One region of the Neobacillus sp. genome, then DNA from elsewhere that is predicted to be linked to it. Evidence: riboswitches for the same ligand, from Rfam matches in the RefSeq annotation. Region 1 holds a riboswitch; each other region holds the start of a gene.
What was found. Region 1 has a riboswitch for cyclic di-GMP ahead of RTR43_RS11415 (GGDEF domain-containing protein). Riboswitches for the same ligand answer to the same signal wherever they lie in the genome.

Region 1 (4,190 bases):
CAGCGGTCATGTCCCATGCAGCAGGCATCGACATCATTAATCGGAGCACCAGGGCCACTGCAGCCTGGGCCACACCATCTATACCCGGGGAAAATGCAGAATCCACGTCTTTTCCTTTGCAAAATCAACAACTCCCATTACAGTTTCATGACATACCTGTAAGGTCAGGTACAACATTGATCAATATCAGTTTCTTTACTAATAAATTATGAAATTTCAATAAAATTGAAATGGTAAAATCCCCATGCATGTCCATTTTTCGAAAAACAATTTAGATGTTCATTACCCAAGAATTATTAGTTCCATAAACCCAAACTTATTATTGGACCTAAAAAAACCGCAGTGAACGACACTAAGACTTTTCTTTAATTCGACGCAACTTACAAGTGCATTAAAAAAAGCCCTATTCTGTTGAATAGAGCTAACACATACTCACTTTATTTTTGCCATAATTCTTTGAGCGGTATAATCCTTCATCTGCTCGATTTAACAACGAATCTTTATTGTCCTCTGGCTGAGAATCTGCTACTCCAAAGCTTGCTGTCAGCCTTCCAACCTCTTGGAATTCATGTTCTGCGACCTTTTGTCTTAAATATTCTGCAAGCTCGGTGGCATCTTTGCCGGAGACATCCGTAATGATAATAAATTCTTCTCCACCCCATCGACCAAAAAATTCACGTATATCGAGATTCCTTTGAATAAGTTCAGACAACTCGATTAAAACGGAGTCACCCACATTATGACCATAAAAGTCATTGATTTTTTTAAAATGATCAATATCAAAAAAGATAATCGAAAAACTTATGTTCATGACCTTAGAATCCTTTAACTTAATTTCAAGCCATTCATCAATTCGGTGGCGGTTAGCGATTCCCGTTAATGAATCTACATAGGCGTGCTTATTAAAAAGCTCCATTTTTGTATAGGCCTTGAACACATGCTGGGCGTAATAAAGGACAATAATATAGACCAAATTAGAAAAGTAAAACTGGAGAAGCGAATCAATGGATTCAGCGGGTAGCTTGTTCATGTACATGACTCCACCCACCACAGTAATGGCAAATATACTGATGGAAAAATAAAGCCCTTTTTTTATCCCCAGTGTTAAGAAAATAAACATAATATAGATGGGCATCCAGACGATAAAATCCCCTAAAGACCCTCCTATTTTACCAAGGTAGTTAATAACTGCATCATAAAAGGTCGATACATGATAAAAACTAACCAAAGCTAAATTGGAAAACTCGGCAAACCGAACGTACCGATTCTTAAACATCAGAACCCAACTGATGATGAACCAAAGGGTGAGTGTGTTGTTGACAATGAAATTAAGTTTATTTGCGGCGTCCATATTTTTAAGAATGGTATTTAAAATAAATGCGATTATTATTAAGGGCACAACCCCCAGAAATATCTTTCTTTTAAGTTCAGCTAGTGATTCAAATTGTTTAATCATCGATATGATCATCTCCTAAACCAATCAATGAGATTAGTCCCTCTGAATCCTCAAAAATAAGCAACTGGCTGGCATAGTCCTCCACCACTTTCATTCGGTGGTGACCTTAGCCCCTCTAGCTTTGCGTCTTTATCTTTCAATAAATTAGCCCTATCAATTTTATTTCCACAGGTGCCGAAGAAGTTTTGCTATTTTCTGGATGCGATTTTCCCATTTGTAAAATACAATCTTTATTTACCTATTGTAATCGATATTTTGTAGTTTTTATATATCATTTTATGTCGGATTGGAGTACGATTGTCGATTATTTCTGCATTTAAAGGATTCAATTTAACCACATAGAATGTACCTATTTAAAAAAATATTGTCGGATATTATTATATCCGACAGCAAATTTTGAAGGATAAATTTGAAAAACTTATGATTTTCTATTCGCTTAAAAAAAAGGATTTTCTGTATCGATAAAGGGGGAATGATCTGGATGGAAAGAAAGACTTTTTTGATAATGTAATTACCTTGCTTTGAACCAGAAATTGGCGGCAAGCTTTAGGCAATAAAACTTGTAGAAAACTTCTTAATTTGCTTTTTTCTTTAATTAAATACCAAAAAATGTTGATACAACAAAGACAATCCACATGAAATTCATACACTTAGATATAAGCCTTCAGTTCAACGGAACGATCTAACCTACTTTTAACTTTCCTTTTGGGGCGTGGTTCTGTTATTCATTAACTTTATCACATGCTCCTTGGGGCTCCAGCAATTAAATTTATAGTTCGTTTTTGTTTCATAACCTAACCGGCTGCAATAATATTTCATTCCTTCTGCTTTTTTCTCTGCTTTTAAATGCCGGCATGTTGCACAGCAATGGAAATCTTTCATAAACACATACACCTTTTTCTTAACCCCTTTGTTTCACAATATGGGGCAAATGCGATACTAAAGCGTCAATTTACTTCTTCAACGGTTGTACATCAAGAAAAACGGCGACCCTCATTTTGAAGAATCGCACTCGTTTGTTGAAAAAGACTCTTATACAGATTCGTTCATCATCTTCATAAAGTATTTCGGGGATTCAGTAAATCCTTGTCGAGTATAGAACCTATGTGCATCTACTCTTCTTGAATGGCAATGAACTTCAATTCTGTCGCAATTTCTTTTTTTAGCTAAATCAGTACAATATTCTTCAATCTTACGCCCAATTCCCTTACTTCTAATGGTTGTATTAACTGCAAAATAACTTATCCTTGCGAAATCTCCTTTTACCGCTAATTGAGGTATAAAATGCAATGAAATAAAAGCAAGTACTTTTTCATCCTCTTCATAAATCAATAATTCCTCATCTGGGTGAATTAGAAGTTTTTCTATTTTTTCTTTAATGAAAGTCTCAGTATTTGGATACCCCAATTGGTTTAACAATTCGGATAGTGCTTTCCAATCGTCAACTTTTGCTTTTCTAATCCCCATTTGTTCCACTCCCCAATATAATCAATTTATACCACGAATCCCTTTATTGAAAAAATTCCTGTAGTAACTTATCCTCGTCCAAAAATCTCAGTGCCTTCTTCCGATAAACCTCATCATGCAAATAAGTATATCGATTCGGTTTTATCGTTGGCGCGATTTCAATGGCTTGGCGGTATTCTTCTTTATTTAAGCCAAGCCCTTTCACATAATCGAAAAAACCGGTCCTTGTGAAAACTTTCATCATTCGTTCAGCTCGGTGCTCTTGCACATTAGCCATTATATATGTGGCAATTCCAACTTGAATTCCATGCATTTGCGGCTGCAGCGCAATTTTATCGAGTGCATGGGAAATCAAATGCTCCGAGCCGCTGATTGGCGAACTGTTTCCGCTAATGACCGTCGAGATGCCGCCCAGTGTAAGTGAACTGATCAGTTCTTTTAATAAAATTGGATCTCTTATGTCGGTCATTGGTGTCCGAATAAAGCTATTGACTACTTTTTTACTCAGCATATAAGCAAAATGGTTTACCCGGGCAGCACCATGTTTCTCCTCAAACTCCCAATCATAAAGAGCTGTTATGTTGGAGAGCAAATCACCGATCCCTGCCAAAATAAAGCGGTTAGGTACATGCTGAATAATCTCAAGGTCGGCAATAATTCCATATGGGACCCTTGCCGGAACCGTCGTTTTCTTTTTATTGACCACCAAGGAACAATTGCTGCTAGCAAAGCCATCATTGGACGCTGACGTTGGGATGCTCAAAAATGGGCTCCGCCTTGAAAAAGCTATGTATTTTCCATAATCAATTACCGTCCCGCCTCCCATGGCAATGACCACATCATAACGCTCCATCTCAAAAGCTTTTTTAATTAGATCCTGGATATCTAAATCAGACGGCATGAGCAGCGCTGTTATCTTCACTTCCGAGATGGAGTCAAGAATATCCTGCCGGTAAGTTTGATAGGTAAAGTCATCGAACAAGAACACGGCATTGACAAAGCCATGTTGTTTCAAAATCCGCTCAAGGCTAAAAACAGTTCCTTTGCCAATCTCCAAAATCGCAGGAATCGGAACACTCGTAACAGGTGTTAACACTTAAGACATCACCCCTTTTTCAACCAAATAATCTTCCACTTCTTTAAAGGTATCGACCGGGACAAAAGGTACCTTCTTTTCACGGAGTATATCCTGTAATCCATTTTTAGCAAAAGTAACATCGGCATACTGGGCGGGGTGGGAATCAGGCTCACTATCACCAATAAAATA
Region 2 (4,190 bases), on a different contig from region 1:
ACGACCGGAAACGGTGATATGCGCCAAGTTCTCGCTGCTATCTACGGTATGACAATCACGAAGCAGCTTATACCGATCACCGGTAAATCGCTTGATTATACCATTAGCGGATATGCATCCATGCCAGAGGTAACAAGAGCATCAAGAAACTATATCTCAACGATGATAAATGGTAGATTTATAAAAAACTATCCATTAGCCAAAGCGATTCAAGAAGGCTACCATACCCTGTTGCCAATTGGCAGATTTCCAATTGTTCTTCTGAATATCGAAATGGATCCGTTGCTAGTTGATGTCAATGTTCACCCATCGAAAATGGAAGTTCGTATAAGTAAGGAAGCAGAGTTGAATGAACTGGTTACAACGATCATAAAGGATGCTTTTAAATCGAAAATCCTGATTCCGACAGCCTATACTCAGGTGAAAAAAGAAGAAACAAAATCGGAACAAACTGCGTTAATTCTTGATGAAGGAACATCAATCACAAAGATTACTAAAGAAATTAACAGAGATTGGCCAATACATGCGCAAGCGATAAAGGAAACCAGGCCAATTCCTCCTTTACCATATTCAAATATTCCTGTCCGAGCGGAAAATGTTGATGAAACAGAAGGTTGGAAGTCTGTAAATCCAGTATTCCCTAGAGGTGAGGTTGGCAAGGAACAATGGAATGAATCCATTGAGGTTGAACGTGAAAATGATGAGTCGGTTTTAGAGGCTAATCATGTTAATAACCAACCTGAGAGCAGAGTACCGCGTCTATATCCTATCGGCCAAATGCATGGCACCTATATTTTTGCCCAAAATGAAAACGGCTTATATATTATCGATCAGCATGCGGCACAGGAACGGTTAAAGTATGAGTACTTCCGTGAAAAAGTGGGACAGGTTCAGTCTGAACTGCAGGAAATGCTTGTTCCGTTAACATTTGAGTATTCAACTGACGATTATATAAAAATTACTGAACACCAAAACGAGCTAGAAAAGGTTGGTATTTTTCTCGAGGAATTCGGTATGAATAGTTTTATTGTCCGTTCCCATCCGCAATGGCTTCCAAAAGGAGAAGAAAAACAAATCATCGAAGACATGATTGAACAACTTTTAGCGATGAAAAAGGTGGATATTAAAAGACTACGTGAGGAAGCAGCCATCATGATGAGCTGTAAAGCATCAATTAAAGCGAATCGACATTTACGAAATGATGAAATCCAAGCACTGCTGGATGATTTACGAAAAGCATCTGATCCGTTTACCTGTCCCCATGGAAGACCGATAATCGTTCACTATTCCATTTATGAAATGGAAAAAATGTTTAAACGGGTGATGTAATTTCAAGCACAGGAGAATCCTTGATATATAAGGATTCTCCTGTGCTTTTTTAAAGCTTCGACCACATTTTTTGCTCAGAGCTCGTTATTCGAAACACTTTTGAAAAATTCTCTGCCGATGAATCTTGTACAAAGGGTGTAACGTGACAATATTTAATAAAAGTTTGCGAAAAAGGTGAAGCCAGGTACGAAGAAAAAGATCTATGAAATGTTCTCTTATTATGTGGCATAAAAATAGCACTTCAATATGAAATGCTAATTAACTAAATAGTTTTTTAATTGCTGGACCGAGATCATTAAAATATGGCTTTACAATAAAGTCTTTTGCTCCAGATTTTATTGCATCAACAATTAACCCTTTTTGCCCCATTGCGGAACAAATAATTACTTTTGCACTTGGATCAAATTCAATTATTCTTCTTAAGGCATCTAGACCATTTAAAGTAGGCATAGTTAAGTCAAGTAACACAATGTCTGGAGACTTTTTTTTATACAAAGCGACGGCAATTGCACCATCTGAAGCTTCAAAAAAAACTTGGAAGCCTTCTCTATGTAAGATATCCATTATTAAATTTCTACTAAACCTTGAGTCGTCAGCAATTAATATGGTTTTACACATTTAAAACACCTTTCCTTTAATATTAAGGCAAATTAGGAAAGGGGTACTTTGCACAGCATATTTGCAGCCCGGCTACCATAACAAAAATTTTGCTTTAGGTCCGTGGCTTTGCGTCTTTTACTTTCGTAAAATTTGCCTTTTTCAAAGTTTAGCACATTTTGTCGCAAAAAGTAATATTTTGTCGCATTTATAAGTCAAAGAAATATTTGAAATGCCAATTTGCAAATTTAATTATTTAAACAATTGTATTTTTTTGATTGATTTCTTTGAACGGTAATAATTATAAAACCCAATCAAAAGGAGAATTGCTCCTAAAAAGATGGTTATGTACGCTGTGATTTTGAACTTTATACTTTTATCAAAAAACTCTATAAGGGCTGCAGCAGCCGCAAAGAATGTCAAGGACGTACGTATATAGGCTAATAGTGTTCTATCAATGGCTAATTTTGTTCTTTCCATTGCTAGTAGGGTACTTTCCATTGCGAACAAGTCACTAGGAGATAGAGAGTTCTCATTTGGTGCATTTTTCTTTCTGCTCATATTACTCCTCCTTTTTACTAAATACTACATATAGTATGCCAAAAGAACGTAATTTTTAAGAGTAAATAAAGTTGGCTAAAGAATTGAACACTCATTATTAAGTCTGTCAGCATCAATAATAGTAACGTTCATTAATATTTAGCCACTTTCTATATTATGAAAACAAGTATATAGAACGTTTACTCTGGATGAGTACTGTAATTTGCAGTGACAGAGATTCGGAAAAACTTTGTCGAACGGTGACCAAGTAGTAAATTGTGACCTAGATTTTATTACAAGGCAAAAACCAAGAAAATATATAAAGGCTGAAGGGGGGTTAGTCCTTCAGCCTTTTTGTTAAATGATTGCACAAATAATAGAGTTGTCTTATTTCACTTCTGCTAGAATTTTACTCGCATATGCAAGCGATTTTCCAGCTCCGATTGCCACCGATTCGAGCGGATTTGGAGCTAGCTGAACAGGAACAAAGATTTCTTCGCTAAGCCACTCCTCCATCCCATTCATTAGTGATCCGCCGCCAGTGAGGATTACACCACGGTCGACGATGTCACCACTGAGTTCGGCAGGGCAATCTTCTAGTGTGGCCCGGATCGCTTCTAAAATATGCTGAAGTGCTTCTTTCAACGCATTACGAATTTCATAGGATGAAAGATTAATTGTTTTCGGCAAGCCAGACACAAGATCCCGACCACGTACGTCGATGAAAAGTTCCTCATGATCAATAAGTGCATAACCAATTTCCATTTTTATTTTTTCTGCTGTTCTTTCGCCAATCAATAAATTGTATTCTTTACGAACAAACTGAATAATATCATCATCCAGGCGATCTCCGCCAATTTTTATCGAATGGCAAGCAACTACCCCACCGAAGGAAATAATCGCAACTTCTGTATTGCCGCCACCAATGTCGACAACCACGTTGGCAACAGGTTCATCTACAGGTAATCCGGCCCCAATTGCTGCTGCAACTGGTTCTTCAATCAACGAAATTTTTTTGGCGCCAGCATTTTTCACTGCGTCATGAATCGCTCTCCGTTCAACACTTGTGGATCCGGATGGAATACAAACAACTACATTGGGTTTACGAACGGCAAAGCCTATTTTTTTTGTGGCCTTTCGCATAACGTGTTTCAGCATTTCTGTAGTGACATCAAAATCAGCAATGACTCCATCCTTTAAAGGGCGAATGGCAACGATTTTTTCAGGAGTTTTTCCAATCATTTCTTTTGCATCCAGTCCGACTGCAACCACATTTTTTGTTCTTGTATCAATGGCTACCACAGAGGGCTCATTAAGGGTAATCCCTTTATTTTTATTATAAACCAATATATTTGCTGTTCCTAAATCAATTCCCATATCAAAATTTGAAAGCATTTCTTCACCTAATTCCTTAATATTTTTTCAAAATAAGCTACGTTCAAGCCTATCATGAAAGTGGGGGTAGAAAGCAGTTTGTAAATGAACCGTTATCCTTTTGTAAATTTACATGAAAAACTTCCCTTCTTTGGAAGCAACATGGATAAAAAAAGTCTTTTACATAAGCATAGAAAAGATTTATATTGTATATACTGATTTGATGTTCAACTGCTTTTCAAATATATGATACGATGTAAGCGTGGAAGCGAACAAAAACGATTACTTCCACTGATAATGTAAATAAGGCAGTGTGAAAATTTTGGATTTAAAACAAAAATTATTAGTTA
Region 3 (4,190 bases), on a different contig from region 1:
TGTATTTTCAGTGGTTTTCATTTTTATACCTCCCCATTCTAATTAGATAATGTTAGTATTCCATTTTTAAAATTCTTTATTTAGTTTAGTCATGAGGGAATTCAAATACAGTTAGGTTTTCTGCTTGGAGAGGTTTAATGGCAAACAGTGACTGGAACTGTTTGCCATTTGAATTGGTGTGAGTATTTTTAAGTCCAAGGTTAAATTAATTTTCATTACCAATTTGTGTTAAAATTAGGGTGTGTTATGGGAGGGATGACAATGCGGGAAGTTCAATTGGAGGCAATTGAAACGGAGAAAAGAAATTCATTTCTAGACTATCTCCTTCTAGCAGATGAAAGCGAAGAAATCGTCAGAGAGTACATAAATGATGGAGAGATGTTCGCGATTTGCTGTGAAGGAAAAACTGCGGGAGTAGTTTTATTTACTTTCCATCCGAATGGAATTGTCGAGCTTAAAAATATCGCTTTAACCGAAGATTACCGAGGGAATGGCTTAGGAAAATTAGTAGTTAAAGAAGCTTTCCATTTATATAAAATTAAGGGACTAGATAAAATGATTGTGGGTACGGCTAATTCAAGTATAGATAACTTAGCATTTTATCAAAAGCTTGGGTTTAGGATGGTTGAAATTAAGAGAGATTTCTTCAAAAATTATCTAGAACCTATTTTTGAGAATGGAATTAGGGCATTGGATATGGTTATGTTTGAGAAGGATTTATAAAAAAAAGGGCCATTTCCTCGATTGGATTGAACCTGTTTAAGCGATAGAATGTCTATTTCACGAACACTTAAGCTGTGCAGTTAACGAGACACTTAAGCAAACCTAGAAATACTGTTTTTGTGGTTTATTAAGGACAAAGAAGTGTGCAAAAAGGAATCAAAATAACCAGTCGAATTATCAATTCCATCATCATGGCAACTCCTTTAGAATTTTTTTTTTACAAACTCAGTATATAAGAAATTTGTTAACTCTTTATATGTTAATTGTAAATTTATTGTCAAATTTCAAGGAGATTTGAAATAGGCACTGGTTGCTAGTTTCAGATATCCACCATCTATATTGACTGGGAATCCATTTGATATTGGACTCTAACATAGGCGAGCAGTGATGGGTACTGGTCGCCTTTGTCATATTTTTAAAAATAGAAAAGGTAGGAAATAGTTGCAAGGAAACAGGCTGATAGGAAGGACGGACCATGAGGTTCTATTTTTAATGAGATTTTTTTTTAAAAAAAAGTTATCCTAAACGGTGCAGGATAACCTTTATCTTTTTTATTTAAGCAGTTTCACAGCTTTAATTCCTTACACTATCTCTTTTATAGGACTATAGATGGATGATGAAATAATCATATTTGTCATATTTGGGCAAATTATGAAGAATTTTGTTGAAAATTGGTATTTTCCGATATAGTATAAAAGTATCAATTGAAAAAGGCAAACCTATCGAAAGGTGGGGACGCAAAGCTACGGGTCTAAGGCGAAAGTGCTAGGATAGCCGGGTTGCCAAAAAGAATCGGATATACAATTAAAGGTTTGTTATTGCCAAACATTTTTTGTCCATCATTCTTTTTTGGGGTGGACTTTTTCTTTTATAAAAAGAAAGGAGTAGAAAATAGGAAAGCGGTTTCAGCGGTTTATCGTCTTGTTAGTATTAGGAATTGCAATTATTTTAATTATTTTCGGGGAAGGGTGGAGATCATAGTGACTGTTTTATTTGGTTCTGTCGAGTACTTTGAAAAAGAAATTCTAAGAGTTGCAGCACAAAACCCTTTAAATAGGCTGACTCATGATCATATTTCGATGATCTGCTCTAGGTTAAAGAGTGAATTGCTTAATGATTTTGTCTGTGAAGAAAGAATACGAGTGGAATGCCTTGAAAACCTTACACAGGCATCTTATAAACTATTCAAATTAGAAATGCGGGTGACAGCCGAATGAGATATCACATTGTAGGAGTTATATATAAGAGACAAAAAGTGACAGTCAAATGTTTGGATACGCAAGAAGATGCCTGGTTAAAGGTCTCCTTGAATCCTGATACTCTCGAGTGTAATGACAAGCTTATCCCTGACAGCTTGCAAAACTTTGTTCAATCAAAACAAGAAAACATACGTATGTATTTAATTAATCTCAATGACATAGCGAATGAAAAAAAAGTCTGCATTGTGTAAAATGCAGATTTTTCATTTACAAAAAATAAGCTTCCCTAATAACCTATATTTCAAATGAAATAATTGGTAATCGATTGGAAGGCCAATGGAAGAAAACCATTTCCTCCATTGGCTTGAACCTAACCAAGCAATAGTTTATTCACGAACATCAAAGCTGTGCTGTAAAAGAGGAACTTAAGCTAATCTAAAAACCGCTTGCTCCTTACTTCTTGTTATGTATCGGCTCCACCTACGCCAAATACCATGATAGCCACGCATGCTATCCCCTCTATTAACTACTATAATGTAACAATATTACTAAACTATGTCTTAGTTGTTATAGAGCTATTAACCTTACATTAAGTAATGATGAAGAATGCGTAATTAGACTTACAAAAAATATCCGCCGTGTATGAAAGGTTCTGATAGGAGTTATAAAACTTCTCTTTACTACCAAAAACGGAAGATAGCCATTATTTCGGACAAAAAACGCAACGAAATCACAGCCACTTTATCATTATTTTTGTAAGCTTATTCCCTCTTAAATTCCTATAGCATTCAATGATTGGCGAAGACCTTCAAGAGCAAATATTCCTAGATATCTTAAAGCAAATAATGCGATGATGGGTGAAAAATCAATTGGACCAAGAGGGGGGATAAACCTCCTGAAAAGGTTTAAATAAGGGTCGACTAGTTTGTAGATCCATTCCCCAACCTTTGTTGATTGAAATTTAGGAAACCAAGAACCTAGAATAGCGATTAAGATTAGCCAATAATAACCCTCAAATAAATAATATCCAAGTTGTAAAATGTTTGAGCCCAATTTAAATCTCCTGCCTATACTATTTTTTCTATCGTACAATCCTTTGTACGGGTATATACCATATACGTTTAAGGTCTCTGAAAGGTTTCATATTATTCATGTTAATTGTTTCCTCATGCTTCATCCTGGAAATTTTTTAACACAAGGAAATTAACTTATTGAATTGAAATGGTTGATTTTTATATTGGACCCTAACGAGTAAAGTGAAGGGTCTGATTCTTTCTTGCCAGTCCGCCGGTCAAGCCGGAAATGATCCTGAAGATTTGAACGTTGAGGTAAAAATCCATACCATTATTTAGGGAATGGCACTACAGATTAAGGAAGAATTATATCCATATTATTCATATTGTTAGGGTTACCATAATCACCAGCAAGGGATGAGTACACGGATGTTCAGAGCTATTTTGTATCCGCTGTTAATGATGATTCAGCAGGTTTCTCCCCTTTCTGTAATTTAGCAATGGTCAATCCAAAATTCATTTGTAAATGGGGATAATCTTTAAATTTAGCCCAATCACCACCCCATTCAAACCCTAAAGCTTTTGCCATTTCAACAACCTCGGTCCAATCTGCTTTCCCATTTTTATTTCCATCATACTGCCTATCCCAAATCACATTCCCTGAAGGGGTTTTTAACGCAAAATCAATGGCAAGCCCATAATTGTGATAGGACTCTCCCCCTTTTGCAAATGTTACAATATTTCCCTCTGCCGTACGGCCTTTATCATAAAGTCGATCCTGTTCTTCCGCACTTCGAAAACCATCAGTAACCACTATCACAATGCCTTTTTTTGCAGAATGTTGGATTAATTGATTGCTCCGTTCTTTCACAACCGGATGGAGTTCAGTTGGTAAAGAAACAGATTGATTTGTTTTCGAATCCGTAAGAGGATCGGATTTCTTAGTAAACTGAATAAAGAATAGGATCATGGTAAGCAGGAGAAAAAATATAATAAATGACTTTCCTATCCGTGTTAGCTTCAAAACTACATATTCCTTTCGTATCTAAAGTTTTTTCACTATCTATGACGTAAAACAGAGCCTCATAGTTTCATATTATTATATACCTGGTAAACAATAACAGACATTGTTCACCAATATAGTAGGAATTCATCACTGCAACTATCCCTCTGCCATTAGCCATATTCTAAACTAACCAATTGCTGAGATGATATTTTATGTAAACTATGGTAAATATTTTTAAAATATGGTAAA
Region 4 (4,190 bases), on a different contig from region 1:
GCATCAGGGTTCGTAGGATCATAGATTGTCTTAAATGGTGTTTGATCGTCTACAATTCCAGTCACTCGCACCCCTTGTAGGTTTGATTGTAAACCAGCTTGTTTTTGCATTTCCCCCTGTAAAACCTGATTAAAGGCATTCTCTCTTGGTTCCATCACGACCATCTTCCGGCGATAGGGTTCCCATACTCCATTCACTAATTTTCCACGGGTAGTTGAGGCGTTGGCAATATTAGATGAGGTTACATCCATCCTTAAGCGCCCAGCAGTTAAGGCTGATGCACTTATATTTAATGAATCAAACATCGCGGTTAACGCCTCCCTCTGATAGCAATCGATAATTGTTGGAATTCACTAGTTAATTGCTGCGTTAGCGTATAATACCACAATGAATTTTTCCCCATACTAGTCATTTCTTTGTCGATATCTACGTTATTGCCGTTGTTTTGCATGACTGTATCCGTATTCTCTACAGTTTTTGCTGTTGGAATGTCAGTAGATTTCCCAATCGTGAAATGACGGGAGTCGGTACGGTTTCCTACAAAATTTGTTTGATTGGATAATTGCTGCTTTAAAATATCCTCAAAAAAAACTTGTTTTGTTTTATATCCAGGAGTTTCCGCATTCGAGATATTATTAGAAATGACCTGTTGACGTAAACTGGAAGCACCTAGTGCTGATTGTAGGATGCCTATATTATTCATGAGGACGACTCTCCTTTCCATCTTAAGACAATTTTTGATTATTTTTGATAAATATCAAAAAAGACTAACATTCTACATCAATATACTAAAAAATAGGCTCCATAGCCACAATTTTTTTCATAGCCGAAGTCATCTTCACAATTTTGTTATACTCTAAGCCGTTCAAAAAACTTATTTACTCCAGATACCCATTGATTGTTTAGACCGGTAGGATCATTATCTGCTCCAATTGGTGCATACTTCGCACCAATCTTGGAAATACTGGATAAACCTATTCCTAAATAGTTCTTACTTAAATTGCGAGCCATATCCATTATGCTATCTTCAATGGATGAGTACGATTTCAAGCCATTTACGCCCATCATTCCTGCGACATTATTTTTTTCATTGGCTGCACGGGATTTCCCATTGCCTGTTTCATGTTGAGCGATAGCCGTAAGTAACGCTGGATTGATATTAAACCGCTTTCCAGCTCGTACAAAAACCTCCCCCATTCCTTTTAATTTCCCATCCAACATTTGATTTAATTTATCTGGGTTAAATGATTCGAAACGTAATGGTTCATTCGCGTTCAAAGACATAGTTTGATCACTTATATTCCTGTTCATTTCAGAAATAATATTAGGAACCACAGAATTGATTTGAGGTATTGTCGATTGAAATTCCTGTTGCATCAATAGTTGACTTAAGACTGCAGCAAAAAGATTCTTTCCATCAGAAGTGGTCCCTTCCATCTGGGATCGTAAATTTTCAGTCCTAGATAGTGTATTAACTAGCATTGTTTTAGTAAACCAATTATCACTGTTAATCAATGGATAGCATCCTTTCTTTCCACGTATTTTTTGTAACAAAAATCATCCAAAACAACTAAAAATAATCGCTTCTCATGTATTATTTAGGGGAATGAAGAAAAAACATGATCATGAAAATTTGATTAGGTGGTCAAACAATAAGGAGTGGGATTTTTCAGTCTTTTTATATTCCATCCCCACCCCATAAAACCTTATAAGTATTACATGGTTCTTTCTAACATCCCGCTAATGTCTCCTAAAAATTCTTCCGAAAGCTTGGAAATATGTATGAGTTGTCCATCTTCTATTTTCGCTTCTACTAAAATAATCGTGTTTGAATCCAGTATTTGCTTCATTGCAAGAATTTGCTTTCCCTTGTATACCACATTTTTCACAAGGTAATAGGTATCATTTGTTGGGTTTCCCATTGTAATTTTCATAGGTTTTTCGAAGCATGGTTTCATCTTTTTATATTCCATGAAATTATAAAGTTTACCATTCCTTCGATTGGCTGTTATTCCTTGCTGCCGGATCATGAATATCTTCCTCTCCACTAACTGGATATTAAAGAGTACTATGGTCTTCCTTTGCTGAAGCAAAAAAATAACCTCGCCTTTACCAAAAGGGGAGGTAATAGACAAAAATATCTTTGTAGACACAAATAATCTATCTAGCTAGATATTTAATACCTATGAAAAATACCTTGATCTTTAGGTAACTGGCTGACATAGTACAAAATGCACCTTAGTCCCTATAGCTTTGCGTCACTGATTTTCATCAGCTATGCCTTTAACAAAATACTGTATTTGTAATTTATACTAATCTCTTAATAAATAATAGAATGTTTTTCCAATATCGAATATACTACTATTTTATCATTTATTGTCGAAATTACTAGGTCAAATGGTTTATTTTAGTCATTATTTCTCATAAATAATACGTTTTTTACGTAAATAAGCATATTTTCCACCGAGCGATAAGGTCACGGAACTGTCACTTTTCATTTTTTATCTTTTTTTTTGCAAAAAAAAAATGCATGATTTATGCATTTCGTAATGTCATCAGTCACAATATTATTTTTTAGAATCTAAAAATACCCCATTTGTTTGTTTAAGATATGGTCGAAACTTTTTTGAAACCTGTTTATTTTGTTTAATTTGAATGAGTGAGTTTTGAGTTTCAGTAATGTTTTCTTTTAAAAGAAAAGTTAAACGTTGATCAAGACAACGAGCGTCTTCCAACAATTGTTTTGCTTTTGCTGGATACTGGTATTCCGGATGATCAGTCTTAAACGCCTCTACCTGGATCATCATGCTGTTTCGATTATTTAGCAGCTGTTCAAAATCCTCAAAATTTTCTTCTTTTAGTGCACGATCCATGTCTACAGTGATATCATAAATGGTTGCAATTAATTCGTCCATTGGTATACCAGCCCTTAATTCTTAGTATTCTTTTGCTTCATAGCTGTTGACCATGTTTCCGATAATTCTAAAGCGTGCCCTTCCACTTCTTCTAATAGATCCAAACTTTTATGAATATTGGCCTCAATTAAGCGAGATTTCATATAATCATATAGGGAAAGCAAGGAATCTGAGATGGTGTATCCTGGTTTCAAGGTCACTATTAATTCGCTCAGAATATCTTGGGCTCTTAGGTTGTAACTGTGGCTTTCCTCTAGATTATTTTGTTCGATGGCCATTTTGGACTTACGGATGAATTTAACCATGCCTTGAAATAACATGAGCGTTAATTCTTCTGGTTTAGAAGTAGTGACCGCTTGTTTTTGATAGGTTTGATAAGGATTACTAAATGCCATGTTTGATTACTCCTTTTAAAATCCATTTCCTACTTTCTATTTTTTATCGGTAAAAAAGAAAAATAGTTAAGGAGATCAAGGTTAATTTATTGGATGTCTTTTGCTAATCAAATTTAAAATCAATTTAGGATATAACTTAACTACTGACTCTAAGTACTAATCCAAAGCTGTCAATAATGTAGTTTAGTCTTTGATTGTAAGATTTCAGTTGTTGGATTTTTGCCGCATCACCTAAGAGGTTAAAGGCTGATATTTCCTTTGCCAATTTAGAAACCTCTAATTGCAATTCATCATTACGCTTTTTCTCCTGAATGAATTGTTGTTCCTTTTTCATTAACTGTTCTCGTATTGCTTCTTTTTCAAGATTGACTTCCGATTTCATACTCTCTATCTGTTGAACTGCATCCTGATTCTGCAGTGCTAGGTTGGTAAGTTGGAATAAACTTCTAAGCAGTTCGTTTAAATTAATCCCTGGAAGTTGTTGTACATTGGAGATTAATCCCGATAAAATGTCAAGCAAATCATCATTATCTTGTGTAGGTGCCACCTGGTTAACTTGAGTTGCTAGCAGCGTATCCCCTATTACTTCAGTGGATAACACTGGAACATCCTTCTCTGTAATCGTAATAAATTGATAACTATTTTGATTGGCTGCTTCCTTTTTATCTTTTGACTTAATAAGGGAATAATATTTATAGTTAACTGATTGATAGCCACGATTTAATAATTGGGCTACTTCCTCCAATATCTCTGTAATATTTAGCGCACCTTCTTCTTGCCGTTCCTTAATATAATGAAACATGAACTCAATTTCGATTTTAATCCATTTTCGGTTAACTTTTTTCGAATCCACAAGAGAATGGTTTGCATATTCAGAGCT

Region 2: it holds a riboswitch for cyclic di-GMP, as region 1 does, so the genes downstream of both, RTR43_RS15085 (response regulator) here and RTR43_RS11415 (GGDEF domain-containing protein) in region 1, are expected to answer to the same signal.
Region 3: it holds a riboswitch for cyclic di-GMP, as region 1 does, so the genes downstream of both, RTR43_RS05630 (hypothetical protein) here and RTR43_RS11415 (GGDEF domain-containing protein) in region 1, are expected to answer to the same signal.
Region 4: it holds a riboswitch for cyclic di-GMP, as region 1 does, so the genes downstream of both, RTR43_RS07510 (hypothetical protein) here and RTR43_RS11415 (GGDEF domain-containing protein) in region 1, are expected to answer to the same signal.

What each region holds. Positions count from the first base shown of each region.
Region 1 is NZ_DALZYO010000016.1:29,235-33,424, forward strand. Features, by position in the region: gene RTR43_RS11410 (phospholipase A2 family protein) at 1-122, opposite strand, end outside; gene RTR43_RS11415 (GGDEF domain-containing protein) at 422-1,456, opposite strand; cyclic di-GMP riboswitch class I at 1,513-1,616, opposite strand; gene RTR43_RS11425 (GNAT family N-acetyltransferase) at 2,489-2,923, opposite strand; gene RTR43_RS11430 (iron-containing alcohol dehydrogenase family protein) at 2,967-4,019, opposite strand; gene RTR43_RS11435 (MtnX-like HAD-IB family phosphatase) at 4,020-4,190, opposite strand, start outside.
Region 2 is NZ_DALZYO010000023.1:57,368-61,557, forward strand. Features, by position in the region: gene mutL (DNA mismatch repair endonuclease MutL) at 1-1,329, shown strand, start outside; gene RTR43_RS15085 (response regulator) at 1,588-1,947, opposite strand; cyclic di-GMP riboswitch class I at 2,007-2,094, opposite strand; gene RTR43_RS15090 (DUF202 domain-containing protein) at 2,179-2,487, opposite strand; gene mreBH (rod-share determining protein MreBH) at 2,854-3,861, opposite strand; gene miaA (tRNA (adenosine(37)-N6)-dimethylallyltransferase MiaA) at 4,163-4,190, shown strand, end outside.
Region 3 is NZ_DALZYO010000007.1:32,168-36,357, reverse strand. Features, by position in the region: gene RTR43_RS05640 (ribonuclease J) at 1-21, opposite strand, end outside; gene RTR43_RS05635 (GNAT family N-acetyltransferase) at 262-723, shown strand; cyclic di-GMP riboswitch class I at 1,426-1,510, shown strand; gene RTR43_RS05630 (hypothetical protein) at 1,704-1,940, shown strand; gene RTR43_RS05625 (YggT family protein) at 2,694-2,975, opposite strand; gene RTR43_RS05620 (M15 family metallopeptidase) at 3,375-3,959, opposite strand.
Region 4 is NZ_DALZYO010000010.1:28,046-32,235, reverse strand. Features, by position in the region: gene flgC (flagellar basal body rod protein FlgC) at 1-305, opposite strand, end outside; gene flgB (flagellar basal body rod protein FlgB) at 311-703, opposite strand; gene RTR43_RS07515 (glucosaminidase domain-containing protein) at 850-1,515, opposite strand; gene RTR43_RS07510 (hypothetical protein) at 1,716-2,030, opposite strand; cyclic di-GMP riboswitch class I at 2,205-2,292, opposite strand; gene fliT (flagellar protein FliT) at 2,568-2,915, opposite strand; gene fliS (flagellar export chaperone FliS) at 2,930-3,310, opposite strand; gene RTR43_RS07495 (hypothetical protein) at 3,447-4,190, opposite strand, start outside.